3 regions of the Limnoraphis robusta BA-68 BA1 genome follow, and region 2 is predicted to be linked to each of the others. Evidence: riboswitches for the same ligand, from Rfam matches in the RefSeq annotation. Region 2 holds a riboswitch; each other region holds the start of a gene.
The links. Region 2 has a riboswitch for cobalamin ahead of VB836_RS04860 (HupE/UreJ family protein). Riboswitches for the same ligand answer to the same signal wherever they lie in the genome.
Positions count from the first base shown of each region.

Region 1 (3,150 bases), on a different contig from region 2:
GTTAATCCGTTAATCTATTTCTTATCCGTTTCTTGATTTGATAGCTGTTTTAATGCAGATTTTAGAATGTTTTTGGCGGCGTTTTCATCCCGGTCTGCTACATACCCACAGTGAGGACATTTGTGAGTCCGGGTGCTGAGAGTTTTGACAACCTTCTCACCGCAGTTTGAACAATTTTGAGACGTGTATGCAGGTTCAACGGCAATCACCGGAACCCCATAAATTCTCCCAAAATATTCCAACCATTCTCTAAATCTGTACCAAGCAGCATCGTTAATTGACTTGGCTAAATGATGATTTTTAACCATGTTCCGTATCCGTAGATTTTCTATCGCTACCAAGTCGTTAGACTGTATGACGTGTTGGGCCTGTTTACAAACCAAATCATTACGTCTGCGTGAAACTCTTAGATGCGCCCTACCTAACCGATTCCTGGCTTTTTTACGGTTTTGGCTTCCCTTTTTTTTTCGAGATAATCGACGTTGCAGCTTTTTAATTCGTCGCTCATCTTTTCTTAGAAAACGGGGATTCTCTACCTGTTTACCTGTTGAATCAGTGTAGAAATGGTTTAAACCGACATCCAAACCTGTTTGTTTGTTACTGAGTTCTTTGTTTTCCTCCCTTTCATGGTCTATCAAAAATTGAGCATAGTAACCATCGTGCCTTCTAATCACCCTAACCCGTTTAATTTGTTGGAGTTGATAGAAGTGCAAATCTCGACTTCCCCAAAGCTTAAATGTCCCCGCTTGAAACTTGTCGGAAAAGGTTAAATAGCGTCTATCCTCTGAAAGTTTCCAGCCCGAAGTTTTGTACTCAACTGATGCTCGGACTTGGTACTTTTTAAATTGGGGAAAGCCTTTTCGACCTGGTATTTTTTTCCGACAATTTTGATAAAATCGTTCAATTTAAAACAGATAGGATAAGGATTTAACGGATTAAGCTATCTGTGAGATGCCAAGATCTATGCGTTTTACAGTTAAGTTAATCCGTTCTTCCGCTTCTCTATCGGTTTTTAAATGGATGCCCATGCTCTCTCTGCGTGTGCTTGTCGAGCCATAGAATTGAGTTGGTTTACCCAGGGAAAACTCCGATTGTCTGACAACAGTTTGCAGTAGGTATAAGCATCGTTACGACTTTTGATTTGACCGTCTATCCATGCTTTAATGATGCTATTGCGAACGAAACGACCAGTACGAATAGCTTCATCTAACTTTTTGTACTGGGCAACAGTTCCTTGTAGCTTCATTTCATAGACAATCATGTTTATCATTGTCGCTCCACGATAAGTTATTGTAGCATACAATAATCCGTCGTGAACGACGGGGCTTTAAACCTGTTTTTTATTGGTAAAAAGACTAATTCAAACACTATCTGTACCTCGCAGACGCGCAAATTAAACAACAATAATCGGCGGGCATCCTGACTCTGAAACTTAATATAAGCCTCATCACAGTTGCGGGACAGCGACGGATTTGCACCGAACTTTCCCCCTTGCGTCTAATGACTGCTCCCCATTAGAACCGATAAGCTGAATGATATCATAAAAATCCCAAAATGAGATCGAAAGATTGAAAACGATAAAATTGAAGCAACACCCTAGAAAGAGAAGTGTCGTTATGGCGAACCCACTTAAATCCCAAACTATTTTAACCTCTATTCCTCCTTTGGAAAATGGCGATCGCTTAACTCGCCCCGAATTTGAACGACGTTACAATCAAATGCCCAATATTAAAGCCGAATTAATTGAAGGAGTCGTATATATGGCATCCCCTTTGCGACATAAACAGCAGGTCAAACCCCACAGTCAAATTATCACTTGGTTAGGCGTTTATCAAGCGGCTACTGCGGGTATTGATTTAAGTATTGAACCAACAGTTCGTTTAGATTTAGAGAATGAACCCCAACCCGATGGAGTGTTATTAATTGAAGCTGAAAAAGGCGGAAAAACTCAAATCACTGAGGAGGGTTATCTTGTCGGTTCACCCGAATTAATAGTAGAAATTGCCGCCAGTAGTGTATCTATTGATTTAGGAGATAAAAAACGAGTTTATCGACGCAATGGAGTACAAGAATATCTCGTTTGGCAATCCTATGAAAATCAATTCAATTGGTTTGTGTTAGAAAACGGAGAATATATTCAGTTGCAACCTGATGATGCAGGTATTATTCGCAGTCGTGTTTTTCCGGGGTTATGGTTAGCAGTGAATGAGTTATTAGCCGGGAACATGAAACAAGTTTTACAAGTATTGCAAAGGGGGTTAGAAAGCGTTGAACATCAAGCCTTTGTTGAACAGTTAGCACAGCGTTAATTTTTCAGACTTTAGAGAATGGAACCCATTTCAAAAAACATCGATTTCCCTGTTTTTCCGTAATTTCAGCACCCAAACGTTGATAAAAATTCAATCCGCGAATATTTCGACTATCTGCATTCCAGGCCAGATGAGTACAATCATTTTCTATCGCAATTTCAGCCAGATGATTCATTAACATTAACCCCGCACCCTGACTCCTGCTATCTTCGTCAATATACAAATCATCTAACCAAATACTCGGCTGACCCATATAGGAGGAATATCTAAAAGCATACAACGCAAAGCCGATTTCCCGTTCAAAGTTCTCGACAAATACAACGTAAGAAAAAGGAATTTTCCCAAATAGGGTTTTGCGAATTTTGTCTTCAGAAACTTTCAACACACCCGAAAACCCCCCAATATTACGATCAAACTCTGACTTCTTCTGAATAAACGAAAAAATCAGCGAAACATCCTCTACAGTAGCCGATCTAATATTCATATTTAAGTCAAAATAGAACCCCCTAACATTCGTTGATACCGTCGGTTTAACTCCTGCTGCATTAACGGCCAACGGTTTAACGTTTCATCCTTTTCTATCACTTTTTGCGCCGCATCTCTTGCCAATTCTAACACCTCCCGATCTTCAACTAAACTCGCTAAGACAAAATCCGGTAATCCTGACTGACGAGATCCCAAAACTTGACCTGGCCCCCGCAACTGCATATCCATTTCAGCGATAAAAAATCCATCTTGAGACTCTGCAAGAACCTCTAGCCTTTCTCTGGCTTCTGGCGTTGAACTTCCTGCCATTAATAGACAAAAAGATTTGTGTTTACCCCGTCCAACTCGTCCCCGT
Region 1 covers NZ_JAYGHR010000081.1:44,981-48,130, forward strand. Annotated here, with positions in the region: partial or broken gene VB836_RS23880 (RNA-guided endonuclease InsQ/TnpB family protein) at 15-905, opposite strand; partial or broken gene VB836_RS23885 (RNA-guided endonuclease TnpB family protein) at 1,019-1,261, opposite strand; cobalamin riboswitch at 1,393-1,540, opposite strand; gene VB836_RS23890 (Uma2 family endonuclease) at 1,617-2,309, shown strand; gene VB836_RS23895 (GNAT family N-acetyltransferase) at 2,314-2,793, opposite strand; gene recG (ATP-dependent DNA helicase RecG) at 2,796-3,150, opposite strand, start outside.
Region 1: it holds a riboswitch for cobalamin, as region 2 does, so the genes downstream of both, VB836_RS23885 (RNA-guided endonuclease TnpB family protein) here and VB836_RS04860 (HupE/UreJ family protein) in region 2, are expected to answer to the same signal.

Region 2 (3,150 bases):
AAAAAATTTCAGGTAGAATCTACTCAAATTCAAGGCAAACCTGTAATCCAGTGGACCTCTCCCTACGGTGGATTTAGTGTAACTCGTGGCTGGCTGGATGAAAATGTGCTGTTTGCCACCTTGGGAGCGCCTGTGGCTAATCAAATTTTACCTTTACCTTCAGAAGTGATTAGCTCAAATCCCTTATTTAAGGAAACGCTACCCACTGAATTGAGTCCAAATAATGGCAGTTTCTTTGTGGATGTCGAACGAGTCTTTGATCGGCGAAATCTGTCTTTACCTCAGCTTCCTCCCCAACAAGCGATTTGGATGAATGCAATTCGTTCCATTGGGGTAACTGCCGCAGTCGTTAGCGATCGCAGCACTCGTTATGATGCTTTTGTCAAAATCAAAGATGATGTTCTACCCACTTTACCTGCACCGACTCAGCCAACGCCGACTCCCCAGGATGAAAACACACCACCCGAATAGAACGACGGTTCTGCTCAATTGCTCAAACTGGCTTCCGTATTTTTACATAAAAAATTTCAGAAGATCATACTTGCTGTTTAACTGAAAATTAGGGAATTAACGGAGGCAGTTCCCACAAAAAATTGTTACGGTGAAAAGACTTGGGGCAATCCCTCTGTTTTTTCATTTCCGAAAGGAATCGAGTTAAAAAATGTTAATTTTTACACTGATGATTCGGGGCTATATTTTAATCGGTCTGGTGTTTTTTGCTCACTGTCTCAAAATATTCCTCAAAGATCAATCAACTCCCAAAACTGACACCAGTTCTTGGATAGTTCTCGGACTCGCCACCCTATTATGGCCGATTACTTTGCCATTATCCTACCTTGAACGTGAAGCCAATGGGCATCGTAGCGATCGCTATACTCATGTTGAGGAGATTCAACTTAATAAACCCACCGTGCAGTATCGTCTTTCTGCGCCGCCCTTGGTTGAACGTCAAAATCCTCAACTCAGTGCTTCCCCATCTGATAACAAATATTTCAATAACACGAACAACATTGCCTAACTTCCTCTCAAACAACTTCGATCATCTACCTCCGCTTAATCTTCCTCTTTTCAATTAATTTTGATTTCAACTGTAAATAAACGCAGCAATTGCTCCTATCTGTGATATTGTTTAGGGATAGATCGGTTCTGATAGGGGTCAGCTATCAGACTTAAGGGGGAAAGTCCAGTGGAAATCTGGCGCTGTCCCGCAACTGTAATGAGACGCTTGCACGTTCTCAGAGTCAGAATGCCCGCCGATCATCTCAGTCCACCGTGAGCGCGTCTGCGAGGTACAGATAGTGTTGAATGTGATTTTTTTTGATTGCTGGCAATCTAGACTTCCGCCGCTACATCGGGAAGTTAATAATTTTCAACAGTTTAAATCCAGATCTTAACTCACCTTTCCCCCTGGCTGGCTAACAGTTATTGGGGTCTATTTTTGTGTGGAAAGCAAGTTAATCAAGGGAGGAACTGCTTTCCTCAGCAGGTTGTTTTATTCTCATTAAAATTGAATTCAATCAAGATGTCTAAACTCAGAAATTTTCAACTCAACTCTTCTATTGCTGTCGGCTTATTATTAAGTCTCAGCCTGATGATTACCGCTTCCCCCGCCAGCGCTCATCATGCTTTTGGCGGTGAAACCCCTTCAAATTGGCTGGAAGGATTTCTCTCGGGTTTAGCCCATCCCGTCATCGGTTTAGATCATTTTACCTTTGTTGTGGCTATCGGGTTATTCGCTGCACTCAAAGGTTCTACAGCCGGCTTTTTCATTCCCTTCTCGTTTATTTTAGCAACTCTTAGCGGAACCGGACTTCATCTTTTCAATGTTAATTTACCTGTTCCAGAAGTGGTAATTTCGGCTTCTGTACTCGCGTTTGGAATCTTGCTCACCCAGAAAAATAGCCCCAATTTAGTAGGGTTAATTAGCCTCAGTATTATCGCTGGAATTTTTCATGGTTATGCTTACGGAGAAGCCATTGTTGGGGCGCAAATGACACCGCTCATTGCCTATTTATCAGGCTTTGCTCTTGTGCAACTGATTGTTAGTTTAATAGCTTATCAAATCGGACGATTCACTCTGAAAACCATTCCGGATCAACCCAATCTCAATCTGCGGTTTGCTGGATTTACAATCTGTGGTGTAGGTGCGGCTTTTCTAGCAACAACATTGCTCGGTTAATATCTTCAATCAACTGATTCTCACCTGTAAAAAATCCTCAAAAAACGCTATGCACAAAATACCCGTTACCGTCGTGACCGGCTTTCTCGGAGCAGGTAAAACCACCTTAGTTCGTCATCTTTTGCAAAATAATCAAGGACGGAGAATTGCCGTTTTAGTGAATGAATTTGGGGAAATGGGAATAGATGGGGAACTCTTACGTTCCTGTCAAATTTGCGAAGAAGACGAAACCCCAGAAAATAATATTGTCGAACTAACAAACGGCTGTTTATGCTGCACGGTTCAAGAAGAATTTTATCCGACGATGCAGGAACTTCTCAAGCGACGTGATAAAATTGATTGTATTCTGGTTGAAACCTCTGGATTAGCCTTACCTAAACCCCTGATACAAGCGTTTCGTTGGCCGGAAATTCGCAATAGTGCAACCGTTGATGGGGTTCTGACGGTAGTGGATGCTCAAGCATTAGCTGCGGGGACTTTGGTGGGAGATTTAGAAGCTTTAGAAGCTCAACGCCAAGCTGATCCGAATTTAGAACATGAAACGCCCATTGAAGAGTTATTTGAAGATCAATTAGCTTGTGCGGATCTGGTTTTATTAACAAAAACCGATTTAGTAGATGAAAATTCGTTAACTAAAGTTCGAGAATGGTTACACCGAGAACTTCCCGCAGGTGTGAAAATTGTTTCTTGTCAGCAAGGAGAGATTGATACTAATCTTTTGTTGGGGTTTAATGCCGCAGTCGAAGACCATTTAGAAAGTCGTCCGAGTCATCATGATCACGAAGAAGAACACGAACATGATGATGAAATTAATGCAGTACAGTTTATTGTTGATCAAGCCTTTGAACCGAAAACTTTAATTGAAAAATTACAAGAATTAGTTCAACAACAGGAAATTTATCGAATAAAAGGCTTTGTTCATGTTCCAAATAAACCGATGCGAATGGTATTGCAAGGCGTCGGAAATCGTT
Region 2 covers NZ_JAYGHR010000006.1:79,617-82,766, reverse strand. Annotated here, with positions in the region: gene VB836_RS04870 (DUF3352 domain-containing protein) at 1-471, shown strand, start outside; gene VB836_RS04865 (hypothetical protein) at 662-1,018, shown strand; cobalamin riboswitch at 1,125-1,272, shown strand; gene VB836_RS04860 (HupE/UreJ family protein) at 1,523-2,179, shown strand; gene cobW (cobalamin biosynthesis protein CobW) at 2,229-3,150, shown strand, end outside.

Region 3 (3,150 bases), on a different contig from region 2:
GCGACGAGTTACAGAACGCACACAAGCCCTTCACGACGCCTTATTAGCGGCTCAATCTGCCAATCGAGCGAAAAGCGAATTTTTAGCCACCATGAGCCATGAATTGCGAACGCCGCTCACCTGTGTCATTGGGATTTCAGCTACCCTATTACGTCTTTATTCTAACAGTGAAGAACTGCCAAAAATTCCCCGAGAAAAGCAGCAAGAATATCTAAAAAAAATTCACGACAGTGGAGAACATTTATTAGAACTAATTAACGATATTCTCGAACTTTCTCAAGTAGAAGCCGGAAAAACAGTCTTACAAATCAGTGAATTTTCTCTAACTAAACTCGCTCAACAGAGTTTATATTCCTTTCGAGAAAGAGCGCAAAAACAGGATATCATCCTCACCAGTGATATTCAGATAAAACCCGATCAAGATAAATTTTCGGCTGATCAACACCGAGTCAAACAAATTTTATCCAATCTATTAAGTAATGCGATTAAATTCACCCCAGAAGGCGGACGAGTTACTCTACGAGTTCGAGTTGATGGGAACACAGCGATTTTGCAAATCCAAGATACTGGAATTGGAATTCCCGAGGAACAACAACCTTTATTATTTGAAAAGTTCCAACAACTTGATTCTTCCTATCGTCGTCAATATGGCGGAACAGGTTTAGGTTTAGCGTTGACCAAACAATTAGTTGAACTTCATGGAGGAGCGATTAGATTTACCTCAACTGAAGGTATCGGTTCTAAGTTTACCGTTCACCTTCCCGCTCTACCTAATCTCTCTCCAAATTCTCAGCAACGAGTGAAAGCTTCTTCATTCAAAACCTCACTACAAACAATATACACTAATAACCCACGAGGTCGGTTTATCCTGATTGAAGATGATGAAGAAACAGCAACACTAATCTGTGAAATTCTAACGGCGGCGGGTTATCAAGTGGTTTGGTTAGTAGAAGGATTAACCGCACTCGGACAAATTGAATTGTTACAACCGACAGCCCTTATTGTTGATATGTACATAGCGGGTCAAGATGGTTATGAAATCATTCACCACCTAAAAAACACCAAAGCTACACAACAAATCAAAATTTTAGCAATCACAACTGAAACTGAATCTACATCTCCAGAAAGTGTCTTAATCACTCAGGCTGATGATTTTATTACCAAACCCATTCAACCGAATCAGTTACTTAATAAAATTATCAGTTGGGAGGCGCGAGAATAAAGATTAAACTTGTCCATCGCTTCAATTATGTTGATTCGTTACATTTGCAGCAAAATCCACTCAACTTGCTATGCTATAAAAGTTATTACTCAGTAAACAGTAACCTGTTGGGAAACTCCGGTTAAAATCCGGGGCTGTGCGGCAGCTGTAAGTCATGGACTCGCCAATTGACAAGCCAGAATGCCAACTCGTTACAGACCACTCTACATCCTGCCAAGCACAGGAAAGGGGCTTAAATGCTTATTAGTCAAACTCAAAATTTCAACCTCAGTCTTCCCCCTTTACCCTTGCAACGTCCTTTGTTGCTGATCGGACATGGGACTCGCGACACCGAAGGCCGCCAAACCTTCCTTGATTTTGCCGAAGCTTATCAAGCCCTTGACCATTCTCGTCCCGTTGTTCCCTGTTTTCTCGAACTCACAGGCCCAACTATTCAAGAAGGCATTGAACGCTGTCTCAAACAAGGCTACACTGAACTTTCAGCCTTACCTCTGCTCTTATTTGCAGCCCGTCACAACAAATTTGATATTACCAACGAACTTGATCGCGCCCGAGAAACCTATCCGCAACTCAAGTTTCATTATGGGCGTCATTTCGGTATCAGTCCCCTGATTTTTGACTTGTGGAAAACTCGTTTAGCAGAACTTGATCGCCCTGATATTGATCGTTCTGAAACCGTTATCCTCTTTGTAGGGCGGGGTTCTTCTGATCCTGATGCCAATAGCGATGTCTACAAACTCGCTCGAATGGTGTGGGAAGGAAGCGGTTATCAAACCGTCGAAACCTGTTTTATTGGAATTACTCACCCGCGTCTAGAAGAAGGCTTCCGTCGCGCCCGTTTGTATCAGCCCAAACGGATTATTGTCTTGCCTTATTTCTTGTTTACAGGCCTGTTAGTCAAGAAAATTTTTGATATCACCGCCCAACAACAAGAACAATATCCCGATATTAGCATGACTTGTTTGCCCGAAATGGGCATTCAACCCGAACTGTTGCAACTCTTACGCGATCGCGAAATTGAAACCCAACTCGGTCAAGTTCAGATGAACTGTGAAGCCTGTAAGTTCCGGTTAGCAGCCGTTGCTGGCGACTCACACAGTCATCATCATCACGATCATCACGATCACCATCATCACAGCCATGATCACGGTCACTCCCATGAGGCTGTTGACCCCTATGCCGATCCGCAGCAATATCATCAACGCATTTGGCAAACCCCATAATACCCTGAAACTCTTTCTCAGCGAAAATTCATCTCAGTGAGATTCAATAGATAATTAGTTTGGATCTACCCCCCCCTCATGCTCCGCTTATGCAGTCTTAGAGGGGGTTTTGTTAACTACAGCCAAGATCAAAAGTAATATGAAATCGAAAAAATAATGCTATAAAAGGCAAAAGGCAATATTGATAACAGGTACGGGTAATTTATGAATTACCCCTTCACTGAAAAAACCGATGATTGACTACAATCCCCTACGCGAACTTCTCGCTGCTGCACAATGGAAGCAAGCAGATGGTGAAACATATCGATTAATGCTGAAAATTGCAGGTAAACAGGCGACGGCTTACTTAGATATCGAGAGTTTTGAAAAGTTTCCCTGTAATGATCTTCAAATGATTGACCAACTCTGGACAACACACAGCAATGGAAACTTTGGGTTCTCTAAGCAAAAGCAAATCTATCAACATTTGGGGGGAAACAAAGAGTATAACCAGAACATTTGGAATACTTTTGGCGATAGCATGGGTTGGAGAAGGTCAGGAAAATGGTTAGAATACAATGAATGTTGGCACACTCAACCCCCACTTGCCGTATTTTGTCGGGTTGAGATTGATATCGAAGGTTGGGATATATTGCGCTCATGGTTCTGTCGAAGCAGGGAGTCTGCAATGTTGTTTGCTACTCTAGTATCCAGGTTGAACGACTG
Region 3 covers NZ_JAYGHR010000010.1:35,654-38,803, forward strand. Annotated here, with positions in the region: gene VB836_RS06940 (hybrid sensor histidine kinase/response regulator) at 1-1,222, shown strand, start outside; adenosylcobalamin-variant (AdoCbl-variant) riboswitch at 1,317-1,416, shown strand; gene VB836_RS06945 (sirohydrochlorin chelatase) at 1,459-2,445, shown strand; gene VB836_RS06950 (GUN4 domain-containing protein) at 2,678-3,150, shown strand, end outside.
Region 3: it holds a riboswitch for cobalamin, as region 2 does, so the genes downstream of both, VB836_RS06945 (sirohydrochlorin chelatase) here and VB836_RS04860 (HupE/UreJ family protein) in region 2, are expected to answer to the same signal.